Regions from separate parts of the Agromyces solani genome, predicted to be linked through region 1. Evidence: predicted binding sites of a transcription regulator. Region 1 holds the regulator's gene; the other holds the start of a gene.

Region 1 (7,445 bases):
ATGTGGTGGGGATCGCGCCCGCCGAGCACCGTCACGTGCACGGTGAGCCCCGCGTTGAAGGCGATCGCCTCGAACACGTGGCGCACCATCGATCCGGTGAAGTGCCCGCCGATGAGGTGGTACTCGAACCCCTCGGGCTCCCCCGAGTGCACGAGGAACGGCCGGCCCGAGATGTCGACGACCGCCTGTGCGAGCGCCTCGTCGAGCGGCACGAGCGCATCGCCGTACCGCGAGATGCCGCGCTTGTCGCCGAGCGCTTCGCGGATCGCCTGCCCGAGCACGATCCCCGTGTCCTCCACGGTGTGGTGCACGTCGATGTGGAGGTCGCCCGACGCGCGGACCGTGAGGTCGGTCAGCGAGTGCTTCGCGAACGCCGTGAGGAGGTGGTCGTAGAACGGCACGCCGGTCTCGACGTCGCTCGCACCCGAGCCGTCGAGGTCGATCGACAGGTCGATGCTCGATTCGCTCGTCTCGCGCTGCATGCGCGCCGTGCGCGGCTTGGGCTGGGCGGTCATGCGTCGATCCTATTCTCGGCGGACGGGCCGGCTTCGCCGGACGTGGAGCCGACCGGCGCGAACACCGCGATCGCCTCGAGGAACGCGGTGGTCTCCGCCTCGGTGCCCGCACTCACCCGAAGGTGCCCGGGGATGCCCAGCTCCCTGATCAGGATGCCTCGCGCCAGCAGCCCCTCGAACACGGCGTGCGGGTCGTCGACGCCGCCGAAGAGCACGAAGTTCGAGCCGCTGCGGTGCGGAGCGAAACCCAGCCGTGCGAGTTCGGTCGTGATGCGTTCGCGCTGACGGCGGATGTCGTCGACCATCGCCAGCATCTCATCGGCGTGGGCGAGCGCGCCGAGGGCTGCGGCCTGGGTCAGCGCCGAGAGGTGGTAGGGCAGGCGCACGAGCCGGAGGGCGTCGATGGTCGCGGGGTCGCCGGCGAGGTAGCCGACGCGCGCGCCCGCGAATGCGAACGCCTTGCTCATGGTGCGCGAGACGACGAGGCGCGGCCGCCCCTCGAGGAGGGTGAGGGCACTCGGCGTGCCGGGGTCGGCGAACTCGAAATACGCCTCGTCGACGACCACGATGCCGCGCGCCGCGTCGGCGACGGCACGCACCGTGTCGAGCGGGAGCGGGGTCCCCGTCGGGTTGTTCGGCGTGCAGAGGAAGACGAGGTCGGGGTCGTGCTCGCGCACCGCGGCCGCCGCCGTCTCCGGGCTCAGCTCGAAGTCGTCGTCGCGCTCCGCGGAGATCCACCTGGTGCCGGTGCCGGAGGCGAGCAGGGAGTACATCGAGTAGGTCGGCGTGAACCCGAGCACCGACCGACCGGGCCCGCCGAACGCCTGCAGCACCTGCTGGAGCACTTCGTTCGAACCGTTCGCCGCCCAGATCTGCTCGGGAGCCAGCCCGTGGCCGAGGTACCCGGCGAGCGCCTCTCGCAACTCCGTGAACTCGCGGTCGGGATACCGGTTCAGTCGGAGGATCGCGGCGGCGACCCGGGCGACGATGTCGTGCGCCACGTCCTCGGGGATGGTATGCGTGTTCTCGTTGACGTTGAGGGCGACCGGCACGGCCTTCTGCGGAGCGCCGTACGGGGAGCGACCACGGAGGTCGTCACGGATGGGAAGGTCGTCGAGACTCGTCACCGAACCATGCTAGCCACGCTGCCCGGGCCCGACGCCGCGTGCGTCACCGTGTGACCGAGGCCCCGACCGGCGCCGCGGTGCGGCAGGCTGAGACGCGCGCACCGCTCATTCGGAAGCGGGGACCGCGAGACGCTGGCCTGGCTCGATCGTCGCGCCGTCGAGCCCGTTGAGCCGGACGATCTCGGCGATCGTGTCGCGCGGATCGGCCGAGGGGTCGATCGCCTCGGCGATCTCCCAGAGCGAGCCGCCGACATCGACCGTGACGTACTGCAGCGACCCGCCGCCCGCCATGTCGGCGGCGGCACCGCCGGTGTTCAGCACGGCGGTGAACGCCCAGATGACGATCGGCAGCGCGGCGAGGGCCGTGAACACGACGCGCCCGCGTCGGGTCAGCCGCAGCCGCGTGCGAACCCCGGGGCCCGCCGCCCCGTCGACGCGGTTCGCACGGGGCGTCGATGCACCGTGACGGTACTCGTTCGTCATGATCGCTGCGCTCATGTCACCCTCCTGCGTGGACTGCATCCGGCCCTCGGCCGGGAGGGCCGGATGCGAATCTCTGTTCCGAATATATCTTCGAACATCTTCGACTGCAAGCATTCGGCGGCGGAACTCGTGCGAACCGATGTGGCGACACACTCGAACGAATGTTTGCCGCGCCCGCCCGTGGCGGATACAGTTTCGAATGTCTGGGAACAGTGGACCAGACACCACCGACATCCGATCGCGAGGGCGATCGCAACGAGGGGCGGAATCGTGAAGAGCGACAACGACGTGCGCGAGATCGGCAGGGCACGCCGCCGCAAGAGCCTGAGTGCGAAGCAGATCGCGATCCTCGAGGTCGTGCAGCGGTCGGTCGCCACCCGCGGGTACCCGCCGAGCATGCGGGAGATCGGCGACGCGGTCGGCCTCTCGTCGCTGTCGAGCGTCACGCACCAGCTCAACCAGCTCGAGCTCGCCGGCTACCTGCGACGCGACCCCAATCGGCCCCGCGCGCTCGAGGTGCTCATCGAGCTCCCCGGGCTCGACGAGCGCACTCCGTCGGCGGGCGAGCCCGCACCGGTCGGCGACGCCGCGATGGTGCCGCTCGTCGGTCGCATCGCCGCCGGCGTTCCGATCACGGCCGAGCAGCAGATCGACGAGGTCTTCCCGCTCCCCCGCCAGCTGGTCGGCAAGGGCGAGCTCTTCATCCTCAAGGTGGTCGGCGACTCGATGGTCGACGCGGCCATCTGCGACGGCGACTGGGTCGTCGTCCGGTCGCAGCGCACCGCCGAGAACGGCGAGATCGTCGCCGCGATGCTCGACGGCGAGGCGACCGTCAAGGTGTTCCGCCAGCGCGACGGCCACACCTGGCTGCTGCCGCGCAACACCGCGTTCGAGCCGATCCTCGGCGACCACGCCGAGGTCCTCGGCAAGGTCGTCGCCGTGCTCCGGACGGTCTGAGCCCGATCAGGCCGCGCTCACCGCGTGACCCTGGCCTCGCAGCCACTCGACGATCGCGTGCATGAACCCGGTGTGATCGTCGCGGAAGACCGTGTGTCCCGTGCCGGGCACCGTGGTGACGGTCATCCCCCGGCGCCGCAGGTCGGCCGCCACCCGGTCGGTGATGAGCAGGCTCCGCTCGGCGAGCAGCACGAGGCTCGGCGCCACCAGACGCGTCGGCGGCACGAGGGGACGAGTGTCGGCGAAGCCGAGGATCGTGCGCTTGTCCCAGTCGCGCAGCGTCGCGAGCTCGATGTCGACGTCGACGGCGCTCCACTTCGGGTTCATCCGAACCAGCGCGCCCCGTCGCGGGCGGGGGGCGATCGCGAAGAAGACCTTGTACGCGAGACCGAGCGGACCCTTCGGGAACGCGAAGGCCGGGTCGACGTAGATCGCGGCACGCGGTGCGAGACGGTCGGCGACGAGACTCGCCACGAGGCCGCCCAGCGAATGGCCGAGCACGACGTCGGGCGGGCCGTCGAGCATCGGCGCGACGGTCTCGACGACGTCGTCGGCCCAGGCCGCCGGCGAGTACCGTGAAGCGCGCGGGCTGCGCCCGTGACCGGCGAGGTCGACCGCGAGCACCCGGAACCCCTGCGCCTCGAGCTCGGCGGTGACGCGGTGCCACGCGCGCGAGTCGGACATGATGCCGTGGATGAGGATGGCCGTCCGGGATCCGGCGCCCGTCTCGTGGACCGCGAGTTGCATGCGACGACGGTACGTCGGCCGCCTGTGCATCCGCCCCGTGGATGATGCGAGGCCGCCGAACATCGACGGGGCGGATGCCGCGTGCCCGCGACATCCGCCCCGTCGACGCCTATCGGACGGGTGCCGAGACCGCCGCGCCCGCGGTCGACGACGCGCCGCGGACCGCGCGCGCCGCCTCCACGAGGTTCGCGAGCGAGGCGACCGTCTCGTCGTAGCCCCGGGTCTTGAGCCCGCAGTCGGGGTTCACCCAGAGCCGCCCGGCCGGGATGCCGGCGGCGGCCCGCTCGAGCAGTTCCCGCAGCTCCGCCGTCGACGGCACGCGGGGCGAGTGGATGTCGTAGACGCCCGGTCCGATGCCGTGGTCGAAGCCGTTGGCCGCGAGGTCGTCGACGACCTCCATCCGGCTCCGTGCCGCCTCGATCGACGTGACGTCGGCGTCGAGCGCCTTGATCGCCTCGATCACGACACCGAATTCGGAGTAGCAGAGATGCGTGTGCACCTGCGTGCCCGGCGCTGCCGCGGCGGTCGCGAGGGTGAACGAGCCGACCGACCACTCTAGGTACGCGGGCTGTTCGGCGAGCTTCAGCGGCAGCAGTTCCCTGAGCGCCGGCTCATCGACCTGGATGATGCGGATGCCCGCTTCCTCCAGGTCGGCGATCTCGTCGCGGAGGGCGAGCGCGACCTGACGGGCGGTCTCGCCGAGCGGCTGGTCGTCGCGCACGAACGACCACGCGAGGATCGTCACCGGACCCGTCAGCATGCCCTTGACGTGCCGGTCGGTGAGCGACTGCGCGAACGTCGACCACTCGACCGTCATCGGCGCCGGGCGCGAGACATCCCCCCACAGGATCGAGGGGCGCGTGCAGCGCGAACCGTACGACTGGACCCAGCCGTGCTCGGTCACGGCGAAGCCGTCGAGCAGCTCGGCGAAGTACTGCACCATGTCGTTGCGCTCGGGCTCGCCGTGCACGAGGACGTCGAGGCCGAGCTCCTCCTGCAGGCGCACGACCCGCTCGATCTCGTCGCGCATGAGCGACGCATAGCCGTCGGCGTCGAGTTCGCCGCGCCCGAGGCGTGCGCGGGCGACGCGGAGGTCGCTCGTCTGCGGGAACGACCCGATCGTCGTCGTCGGCAGTTCGGGCAGCCCGAGGTTCGCCTGCGCCGCGATCCGGTCGGCCTCGGCACCGCGGTGGAAGTCGCCCTCGGTGAGGCCCGCGAGCCGCTCGCGCACCGCGGGCACGCGCACGCCCGGTGCGGCCGCCCGGTCGGCCAGGGCGGCGGATGCCTCGGCGAGCGCCGGCGCGACCGCCTCGCGCCCCTCGGCGAGGCCGAGCGCGAGGGTCGCGACCTGCCCGACCTTCTGGTCGGCGAACGCGAGCCACCTCGCGAGCCGCGGGTCGAGCCGCGACTCGTCGTCGACGTCGTGCGGCACGTGCAGCAGCGAGGTCGACGTCGAGACGGCGACGGCGCCGGAGCGGTCCCTCAGGGCCTCGGCGCGGTCGAGCGCGGCCGCGAGGTCGCCGCGCCAGATGTTGTGCCCGTCGACGACGCCCGCGACGAGCGTCTTGGTACGCAGCGCCGCCGCGGTCGCGGCGTCGAGTCCGGAAGGGGCGGTGCCGCGCACGAGGTCGAGTCCGATCGCCTCGACCGGCGTCGCCGCGAGGACCGGGAGGGCGTCGTCGAGCGAGCCGTACGGGGCCGCGACGAAGATCGCCGGGCGCCGCTCGAGCTCGCCCAGGGCCTCGTACGCGGTCGCTGCGGCGTCGAGCACGCGATCGCGCGGCACGTCGATCGCCTCCGACACGAGCGCCGGCTCGTCGAGCTGCACCCACTGGGCACCTGCGTCCGCGAGCTCGGCGAGCAGCGCCGCGTAGACCGGAAGGAGGTCGGCGAGCCGATCGATCGGGCGGTACCCGTCGGGCGCACCGTCGGCGGCCTTGGCCAGCGACAGGAACGTGACCGGGCCGATCACGACCGGCCGGGAGACGAAGCCCTCGGCGCTCGCCTCGGCGAACTGGGCGACGAGTCGCTCGGCATGCAGCGAGAACTCGGTCTCCGGCCCGATCTCGGGCACGAGGTAGTGGTAGTTCGAGTCGAACCACTTGGTCATCTCGAGCGGAGCCCGCTCGCCCTCGCCGCGCGCGATCGTGAAATAGCCCGAGAGGTCGAGCCCGCCGTGCTCGTCGAGCAGGTCCGCGAAACGGGCCGGCACGGCGCCGACCGCGACGGCCGCATCGAGGACCTGGTCGTAGTACGAGAACGTCTCCGGGATCGCCGATCCCGTGCGGGCGAGTCCGAGCTCGGCGAGCCGTTCGCGCGTCCGCGATCGCAGCGCGCGAGCCCGCTCCTCGAGCTCGGCCTCGTCGATCGCGCCGGCCCAGAACGCCTCGACCGCGCGCTTGAGCTCGCGGCGTCGGCCGATGCGGGGATAGCCGAGCACGGTTCCCGTCGGGAAGCCGGTGGTGGGTTCGGTCATGACTCGTTCCTTTCGATTTCCGGGTACGCCGAAGCACCGCGCAGATGGCGGGTCGTCGACATCGACCGCGGGGCATCGGGCCCCGGGCCGGTGGTGATGGGAGTGAGGTACGCCGGACCGGCGTGCGCCGCGGTCAGGTCCTCCGGCCGGCGCGGGCGCCGAGCCCGAGCCGGTCGAGCACCGAGAGCACGGTCTCGTGCCGGTTGTAGGTGTAGAGGTGCAGGCCCGGCGCTCCGCCCCGCAGCACCTCGTCGGCGAGCGACGCGGCATGGCGTTCGCCGATCTCCGCGCGCGCCTCGATGTCGGGCTCGATCTCGAGGGCGATCGCGAGGTCCGCCGGCGCCTCGACCCCGGTCAGCTCGGTGAGCCGCGCGAGTCGTGCGGGGTTCGTCACCGGCATGAGCCCCGGGAGGATCGGGATGGTCACCCCCGCGGCGCGGGAGCGCTCGACGAAGCCGAGGTAGTCGTCGGCGTGCCAGAAGAGCTGGGTGATCGCGAGGGTGGCCCCGGCGACCTCCTTCGCGAGGAGCGTGTCGACGTCCTGCGAGAGACCGCGCGATCGCGGGTGCCCCGTCGGGAACGCCGCGACCGCGACCCGCTCGGGCCGTGGCCGGGCGTCGATCCGTCGGGCGCGCGGCGCCCCGGGCACCCCCGCCTCGCCGAACGGCTCGCGCTCCTCCTGCACCCGGTGGATGAGCTGCACGAGCTCGGCGGCGGTGCCCAGGTCGCCGAGGCCGGCGTCGGGGTCATCGCCCTCGGGCGGGTCGCCGCGCAGGGCGAGGAAGCTCGTGATGCCCGCATCGAGGAACTCCCGGACGAGACGGTTGGCCTCCGCGTGCGACGAGCCGACGCACGTCAGGTGCGCCATCGGCTCGACCGACGTGTGCTCGAGGATGTACCGCAGCACCGTGAGCGAACGCCCGCGCTGCGACCCGCCCGCCCCGAACGTCACCGAGATGAAGGCCGGGTCGACCTCGGCGAGCCGGTCGATCGTCCGCCCGAGGGCGATCGCCGCCGCGTCCGTGCGCGGCGGGAAGAGCTCGAAGGAGATCGGCGGGCACCCGGTACAGTCGCCCGTCTCCCGGGTGCCGGCGGCGCCGTTCGCGGCCATGTCGGACTCCTCGATGGGATGCCGGCGGC
Region 2 (7,445 bases), on a different contig from region 1:
GGTCTCGCGCAGTCGGGATGCGCACACCCCGCGTCTCGTTCGGCGAGTGCGATGCGTTGCGCCTTCGAGAAGAGCCGTCTGCCACGTCCGAGGTCGAGCACTTCACTCTTGCCGCCAAGGACCATCGGGATGACGCCGGCACTCGCCGCCCATCCGCGCAGGGTCGCGGGCGAGACGGGCTGATCGATTCCGTCGATCGTCGCGTACCCCACCTCGGACTCGAGGAACTCGAGGTCGACGCGGGCGACGACCGTCGCGTTCACGAGCGCGGGCGGCGCATCGACCGCCGACGTCGCGAGGCGCACGAGGTCGGCGAGCGCATCGGCCGCCATCTGTTCGACGGTGCGTTCGTCGAGCAAGGCGCGATCGGCCGCATCGGGCATCTCGTCGGCCGCTGGTTCGTAGGTCGTCGTGGGCGAGCCGAGCCGCGATGCCGCAACGCGATGCCCGCGCGTCTCGCCGAACGGTGCCGCGCCGTCCGGGTGCCAGCGCGCTTCGCCCCGAACGACATCTCCGGACACGGCATCGTCGGCTTCTGTCTTCGACGGCGATCGGCCGGCCGCGATCCTCGCCGCGGTCTCGCGCGCGGCGAGGCGGCTCTTCGCGTCGCGCGCAGCGTGCAGGTCGGACGACACGAGTGCGTCGACGGCCGCCTTGATCGGCGCTGCGGTGGCGGGGTCGAAGCACGCGCGCAGGTGGATGAGGCCGCGCCGATCCTCCCAGATGCGCAGCGATCGCCCGTGCCACAACTCTTCTTCACGCGCCCGCACACCGGCTGCGTCGAACCGGGCGCGCAGCAATTTCGTGTAACGGCCGAGCTGGTCGACACCCGTGGCGGTGACGCGCTCGAGCAGGGTGCGTTCGGCGTCGACCAGCGCATCGGGGTCGGCGCCGACACGCACCGAATCGAGGAATCCGATGATGCGATTCGCGGCCTCGACCGTGACGCGGCCGTCGCCGAGCGCCGATGCGATGTGCGCGTAGCGAGGCGAACGCGCGCTGCCGCCGAACGACTCGGGCGGCGTCGTCGCTGCGGCGACCGCGACGAGCTTCGCCGCCTCCGAGGTCGACGAGCCGGTGGTCGCGGCGATGAGGCGCTCGGGGGTCGCGAATCCGTGTCGCCCGGCGAGCCCGTCGTGCCTCGAGTCACCGGCCGATCGCCGCGCGATCGCCGACGAGCACTGCAGCTTGACCGCCTCGACGGCCCGTTCGACCTGTGCGAGTGCCTTCAGCACCTCGACGAGCTGGTCGTCGTCGAGCGCGTCTGCACGAGCGGCGGGATGCCTCGTGGGGGCGCCCGTCGGCCCTGGCGGAGCCCACGCCGCGGCGAGCGAACGAACCGCGTCGCCGATGGACGCGAGTGCCCCGTCGCCCGACAGCACGGCCCGAACGGATATTGCGTCGACCGCACCACGCGCGCCCGAGGCATCCGCCCCGCTGTTCGCACCCTTGTCGGTCATGGATCGATGGTCGCATGACCCACCGACATTCTTTCGAAGAGACGTTCGAATCGATTCGGCGCGGATGGCTGGGGGCGAGGGGGCCCGGAGGGCCTGGTGGCGGCAGCCAGCGATTGCAGTGGCGCTGGTTCGAGGTGGTGGTGACGTTGGCCGGAGGCCGGAACGACGTCGGTTACGGCCCGTGGTGACGTTGGCCAGGCGCCGCAGTGGCGTCAGGCGGAGGCTGCGGCAACGACGATCGGAGGTCGCCGGCGGCGACGGTCAGATGGTGCCGCGCCCGCGGTCGATCTGCCTCTGCACCTCGGCGAGCTCGCGCTGCAGCTGGGGGTCGTGGGCGCGCACGACGACTCGGCGACCATGGCCCATCACAGTCGTGAGGGCGACCAGTGCTCCCGCCGCGGCGAGCGCTCCGGTGCTGACGAGGGCGATGACGTATGCGCTCATGTCTCCTCCATCGGTGACTCGATCGGCGACGGGTCCGCCCAGACTATTCGCGCCGGTCGCCGGGGTCACCCCCTCGCACCTGTGCATCGGCCTTGAGTTGCGGAGACCGTCCGTTCCGATCGCCTTGGCGTGTCGCCCCGTTCTCGCTTACAGTTTCGAACATCAGTTCGAACTCGTGAGGAGGTCACGATGCTCACGATCAGCGACGCCGAACCGGTGGCCGTCTGGCTCGACGGTTCCGAGCGGCCGGCGCGCCTCGTCTATCACGGCACCCGGTATCGCGTCATCGACACCCCGACCCCGCTCGCGCGCCAGCCCGAATGGCCGTCGGGGATCAGCCATCCGCCGGCCGAGGTGCTGCTCGCTCCGGGCTGGCGGGTCACTGGGCGCACCGACGGTCACGAGGTGCTCGTCTTCGACCTGCGGCTGGCGCCCTCCGGGTGGGTCGTCGAAGCGACCTACGAATGAACCGCACGACGCACCCCCTGAACGGCACGACGCACCGGTCGGGGGTCGAGTAGTGGGCACCAATCGTCGCTATCCCGAGCGGGCCGACGAGCGATCCGACGAGCTGCTGCTCGAGCAGGCCAAGCGCGGCGCACCCGTCTCGCTCACGACGTCCGAGGTCCGTCGCACCGGCCGGCGCAACGACGCGCGCGAGGCGGTGCCCGTGACGGCGACGATCCGCTACCGCGTCGCGTACGAGGAGCCGCGCGAGGTCGAGGGCGCAGCGGTCGCCTGGACCCGTGGCGCCGTCCTCGTGAAGTATCCCGATCCGGCGACCCGGTACGACAACTTCGTCTGGGTGTACGCGAACGCCGTGCGCCGCCGGAGCTGACCGGCGAGGCGCCAGCGCCCAGCGCCCAGCGCCCAGCGCCCATCACCCGACCACCCGCTCACCACCCGAGCAATCCCATGCGGCGAGGCATCCCCGGCGGTATCGTGACGACATGCGCGGACATCGGTTGGCGCTTCGGTACGGGTGGATCTGCCTCGCCGCGGTGAGCCTCGGCATCCTGGTGTTCGGGGTGGTGATGCTCTTCGCCCCGATGGGCGCCGACGAGCTCCTGTACCGGGCCGTCGGCCTCGCATCGATCGGATTCGGCCTGTTCGGCTGGATGCTCACGATGGTGCCGTTCCGCCGGCGCGAACGCTGGGCGTGGTCCGTGCTGTGGTTCTACCCGGTGTTCTGGATGGTGCACCTGTTCGCCGGGCTTCCGCCGGGCACCGACCGCATCCACCAGATCGTGTTCATCGTGCTCTCGCTCGCGGGACTCCTCGTCCCGATCCGCGCGTTCTTCCCGCCGCGCGCCCCGCGCCCGCCGCGCAGCCCGGCCGCCGACGAGCGCCCGCTCACTCCACCGTCAGGTTCGTGACGTCGACCCCCCAGGTCGTGACGAGCGGGCCGGCGGCGCCGGCGGTCCTGCGGAGCTCGAGGTGCAGCGTGGCGGGGGCCGCGATCCTGATGTTCGCCGGGATGGCCGCCTCGACCTTGCGGGTGGTCGAGCCGTCGACCGTGAACTTGTAGCCCGGTGAGCTGCCGCCCTCGGTGAACTCGAGCAGGAGCTTCCCCTCGATCTGGGTGTCGGCGGGGAACTCGTCGAAGTAGAGGTTCACGACCATGCTGTAGAGCCCGAGGCCGCCGGTGCCGGCGGCGAGGTTGTCGCGGTGGGGATTGGTGCTGTACGCGCAGCGGTGCCAGTCCTCGTCGAGTCGGATCGGGGTGTCGTCCTGGAACCGGGTGAACTTGGCCACGTCGGCCTCCTCGGTGCGGCCGCCGAAGAGCGTTTCGACGGTGATGGGTGAGCTGTTGCCGTCGATGTCGAGGCCCGCGACACGCGACTTGTCCGAGAACTGGTGCACGTCCCAGCGTTCGACCGAACCGTCGAGCGCAGGCACGTGGTCGGGAGTGTGACCCGTCGGGAATCCGCCGTACGCCGACCACCAGATGCGGACCCCCTTGTCGGTGATGCGCTTCCACGGGCGGTTGTCGCGGGTCAGCGACGCGGGGCAGTAGAGCCAGAGACGAGACCACGGAATCCCGGTGCGAGCCTGCACCCGGGCGAGGAACGCGAACGCCGTGTCCTGCGGCCAGAACACCGGATTCGAGTTGAGGGGCTCGTTGTCGAGGGCGAGTACGTCGTGGCGGGGGTCGTAGTCGTGGAGGTGATCGACGAAGTGGTCGGCCTGCCTGACCGGGTCTCCCGCGCCGACGAGGTAGTAGTGGCCGACGGCGAGCCCCGCGGCCCGTGCGCCGTCGACGTGCTGGTGATAGCGGTCGGCGACATACAGTTCGCCGGTGTTGAAGCCCGAGGCCTTCACGATGATGAACTCCACGCCCTCGTCGCGCGCACGCTCGTAGTCGAACCTCTCCTGGTTGCCCGAGATGTCGATGCCGAACGTCATGATCGTGATCCCTCCGATGCTGATCCTCGGACCGCGCACCGTCGGCCGCATCCGTGTCAGCACCGGTTCGCCGAGGCATCCACACCCGCCCCGCCCTGCCGGCCCTTTGCCGCTACGCTGCACAGCATGTCTCTCGACCCGTCGGCGCTGCCCGTCGCCCTCGCCGCAGCGGTCGCCGGTTTCGTGCTGGGCTGGTGGCCGCTGGCCGCGTGGGCCGAGGGTTCGATGAAGCACGGGCGGATGCCTCGGCGCACGATCCGCGTCGCGTCGGCCGTGACCGCCGCCGTCACGTTCGGGCTGCTCGCCCTGAGGGTCGGGCTCGAGTGGTTGCTGCCCGCCGTGCTCGCGTTCGCCGCATTCGCGACGGTGCTCTCGATCGTCGACCTCGCCGAGAAGCGGTTGCCGAACGCCGTGGTGTTCCCCGCGCTCGCCGTGGTGGGCGCGCTGCTCATCCCCGCGACCTGCGCGTCGGGGGAGTGGATGCGGCTCGTCTGGGCGCTCGCCGGCGCCGCCGCGATGTTCGCCGTCTACTTCGTGCTCGCCCTCATCTCGCCGTCGTCGATGGGCATGGGCGACGTGAAGCTCGCCCTCGTGATCGGCCTGCTGGTCGGCTGGTTCGGCCTGTCGGCCTGGCTCGTCGCGCTGCTCGCCGCGTTCGTGATCGGGGGAGTGCTCGCAATCATCGCCCTCGCGCTCAAGCGGGTGACGCTGCGCGGGTCGATCCCGTTCGGTCCGTCGATGCTGGCGGGGGCGCTCGTGGCGGTGTGGCTGGCGGCCGGCTGACATTCGCCTCCCTGTGGTCGAGTAGCGCCTGCGCCAAGCGACGGCGCGTATCGAGACCCGTCGAGGCTGCCCCGTGAGCGCAATGTCAGTTGCGCCTCATTGTGAGGCGAAACGCTCAGAGCCCGCGACGTGCTCCGGGGGCTCAGCAAGAGGCCGTTGAACGCGAAGTGGGCTACTCAGCGCGACACTGCCTGCGAAGCCCATCGGCGCTCGCGGCGGCGTGGCTGGGACGGGACGGGTTTCGCGCACTAGCCGCTGATCCTTGTCCAAGATGTCGACGATGTCGTCGTGGTTGACGCGAATGCGGTCAGCGAGACGAGGTTCCCGTTCCACCGGGCGAGTCATGAAGAAATCTCGATTATGTCTTGTCACTGAATTCCCGACGGGTCTACCGTTTCGAATATCTCGCGCAAAGACCCGGAGGAACTGGGGACGGCATGATGAGCAAACTCTATTTCTGGGTCGCGACGGTGCTCGCGATCTACAGCTGGATGATCACCGCCGCATGGTTTCTCGCACCCTCGTTTCCGATCTGGGGGTGGGGTCTGATCGGAGGCGCCGAAGTCGTCTCGATGGGGCAGCGCGTCTCGATCGGCACCGCGGGCCTCGGCCTGGCCCTCTTTCTCGTGCGCCGTGAGCCGCCGTCGCGCGCCCGCCGTGCGGTCACGATCGGATTCCTCGCGGCGTGGTATGCGTGGGCCGGCTTGAGCGCTTTTCAGTTCGCCTCCGGCATCGGGGGGTTCGGGTTGCTCGGGACAGCCGGGCTCGAGCTCGTCGCCGCGACTGCGCTTGCCGTCGCGGAGTTCGGATCCCGCAGGTCGTCGCTCGTGACAGCCGAGCGTCGAGCAGGCGACAGCTGAGTGCTTCTGGCGCAAGACGTGGTGCGCAACTCGCGGGATTTGCCGGGGGTCAACTCGCGGATTCGCGGGACTTGACTCGCGGATTCGCCGGACTCGACTCGCGGATTCGCCGGACTCGACTCGCGGATTCGAGCGGCGACACGGGCAGCGTCGACCGAGCCGTGGCGTGTCGACGTCGGCCGGGCTCCGGTGTTCTGGGACGGTGCGTGGGTGCGGGAGATCGGTGTTCTTGTGTCCGTCCGGGTGCGACCGGGCCGCGCTGGCGAGCAGATCACGCTGTTCCGTGAGCTCGCCCCGCTGGTGCGTCGAGAAGAGGGATGCCTCGCGTACGACCTGTACCCGGTAGAGGGCGACGCCGACGCGTTCATGATCGTGGAGCGGGGATGGTCAGGGGCGGCACTCGAGGCCCACGATGCGAGCCCCCACATGATCGCGGCTGACGCGCGGGCTCCGGAGTTCCGTGCGGCTCCCGCCCTCGTGACGTTCCTCGGCGCTGCTGTCTGACGGCCTCCGCCGGTCGAGTAGCGCCGGAGCGAAGCGACGACACTTGGAAGCGGCCGGCCCTGCTGCTCCAGTCCTACCCGCCGCGCGAGCACCGAGTGCAGCCCCGTTCGCCGGGCATCTGGGCGCCCGCGGTGGCTGCATGGCCGCGGATGCTGCTCCCTGAGCCTGTTGAACCGCAACCCTGTCCGCAGAAAGGATGTCTACTGCTGCCACGGGTCTGCCGGCGGGCCGGCGAACTCCCCTCCGCCGTAGCGCACGTACGTCTCAGCGATTGCGACCGTACCGGGAAGCCCGACGAGCGCATATGTATGTTCGACGGTCGTCCCAGCGGGAGCCACGGTGATCGGAACCGTTCGATCGACCATGAGGCCTGGGGCAAGACCGCCAATGTAGAGGTTCAAGCCGTTGGACTTGTCGTTCTCTGGCAGCGGCAGGTTCGTGATCTGCACTTCGGCGCCCACAGTCGAAGTCAGCGCAGCAGTCTGCCGTGTGACGTCCGCGAGCACACTGACGATGGGCAATGGGTCGAGCGGAGACTCTGGCGGAATCATGCGGTGCACTGCGCCCCGAAGTCGTCTGGTGGCTGCTTGGGGTGGGTTCGCTCCGATATGGCGTACCAGCACTCCGTCGGCAGGTACTGGGAGGTCGACCAACTTGACCTCACCGCGAAGGTGTTCGCGCCCGACGTCGCCACTTTGAGGGTCGACGGCATTCGAGATGATCCACGCATGCGGCACCGAGGCTCGATGCAACGCGCTTCGCCGAAATCCGACGCCGAGGAAGCTGATCTCGTGCCCGTAGACGTCATGCGCGTGGAGCGCATCGGCGATTGCATCGCGAAGCGCAGGCAGTCGGTCGGTGAGCGGTACGGACAACAGGCGGTCAGCGACCCAGCGTTCCATGCGTTCACCACCGAACCGAGCAGTTCCAGCGAACCCAACGACGTACTGGCCCTGCAGGACGAAGCACTTGGTGTCGGAGTCGTGCT

Evidence for each region. The regulator LexA, encoded in region 1, represses DNA repair genes until DNA is damaged. The targets are predictions, from matches to a motif close to TCGAACANNTGTTCGA.
Region 2: a site for LexA is predicted at 2,060-2,075, ahead of AC3RJ7_RS13560 (DUF6504 family protein). Genes of this name have one in related genera too.

Annotation. Positions count from the first base shown of each region.
Region 1 covers NZ_JBYRER010000002.1:991,537-998,981, reverse strand. Annotated here, with positions in the region: gene hisB (imidazoleglycerol-phosphate dehydratase HisB) at 1-515, opposite strand, end outside; gene AC3RJ7_RS12340 (histidinol-phosphate transaminase) at 512-1,642, opposite strand; gene AC3RJ7_RS12335 (LysM peptidoglycan-binding domain-containing protein) at 1,748-2,140, opposite strand; gene lexA (transcriptional repressor LexA) at 2,414-3,082, shown strand; gene AC3RJ7_RS12325 (alpha/beta fold hydrolase) at 3,089-3,829, opposite strand; gene metE (5-methyltetrahydropteroyltriglutamate--homocysteine S-methyltransferase) at 3,939-6,305, opposite strand; gene AC3RJ7_RS12315 (methylenetetrahydrofolate reductase) at 6,439-7,416, opposite strand.
Region 2 covers NZ_JBYRER010000003.1:232,503-239,947, reverse strand. Annotated here, with positions in the region: gene AC3RJ7_RS13570 (HNH endonuclease signature motif containing protein) at 1-1,460, opposite strand, end outside; gene AC3RJ7_RS13565 (hypothetical protein) at 1,722-1,904, opposite strand; gene AC3RJ7_RS13560 (DUF6504 family protein) at 2,094-2,372, shown strand; gene AC3RJ7_RS13555 (hypothetical protein) at 2,425-2,742, shown strand; gene AC3RJ7_RS13550 (hypothetical protein) at 2,855-3,280, shown strand; gene AC3RJ7_RS13545 (glycoside hydrolase family 25 protein) at 3,258-4,310, opposite strand; gene AC3RJ7_RS13540 (prepilin peptidase) at 4,437-5,093, shown strand; gene AC3RJ7_RS13535 (hypothetical protein) at 5,531-5,953, shown strand; gene AC3RJ7_RS13530 (putative quinol monooxygenase) at 6,164-6,457, shown strand; gene AC3RJ7_RS13525 (hypothetical protein) at 6,658-7,445, opposite strand, start outside.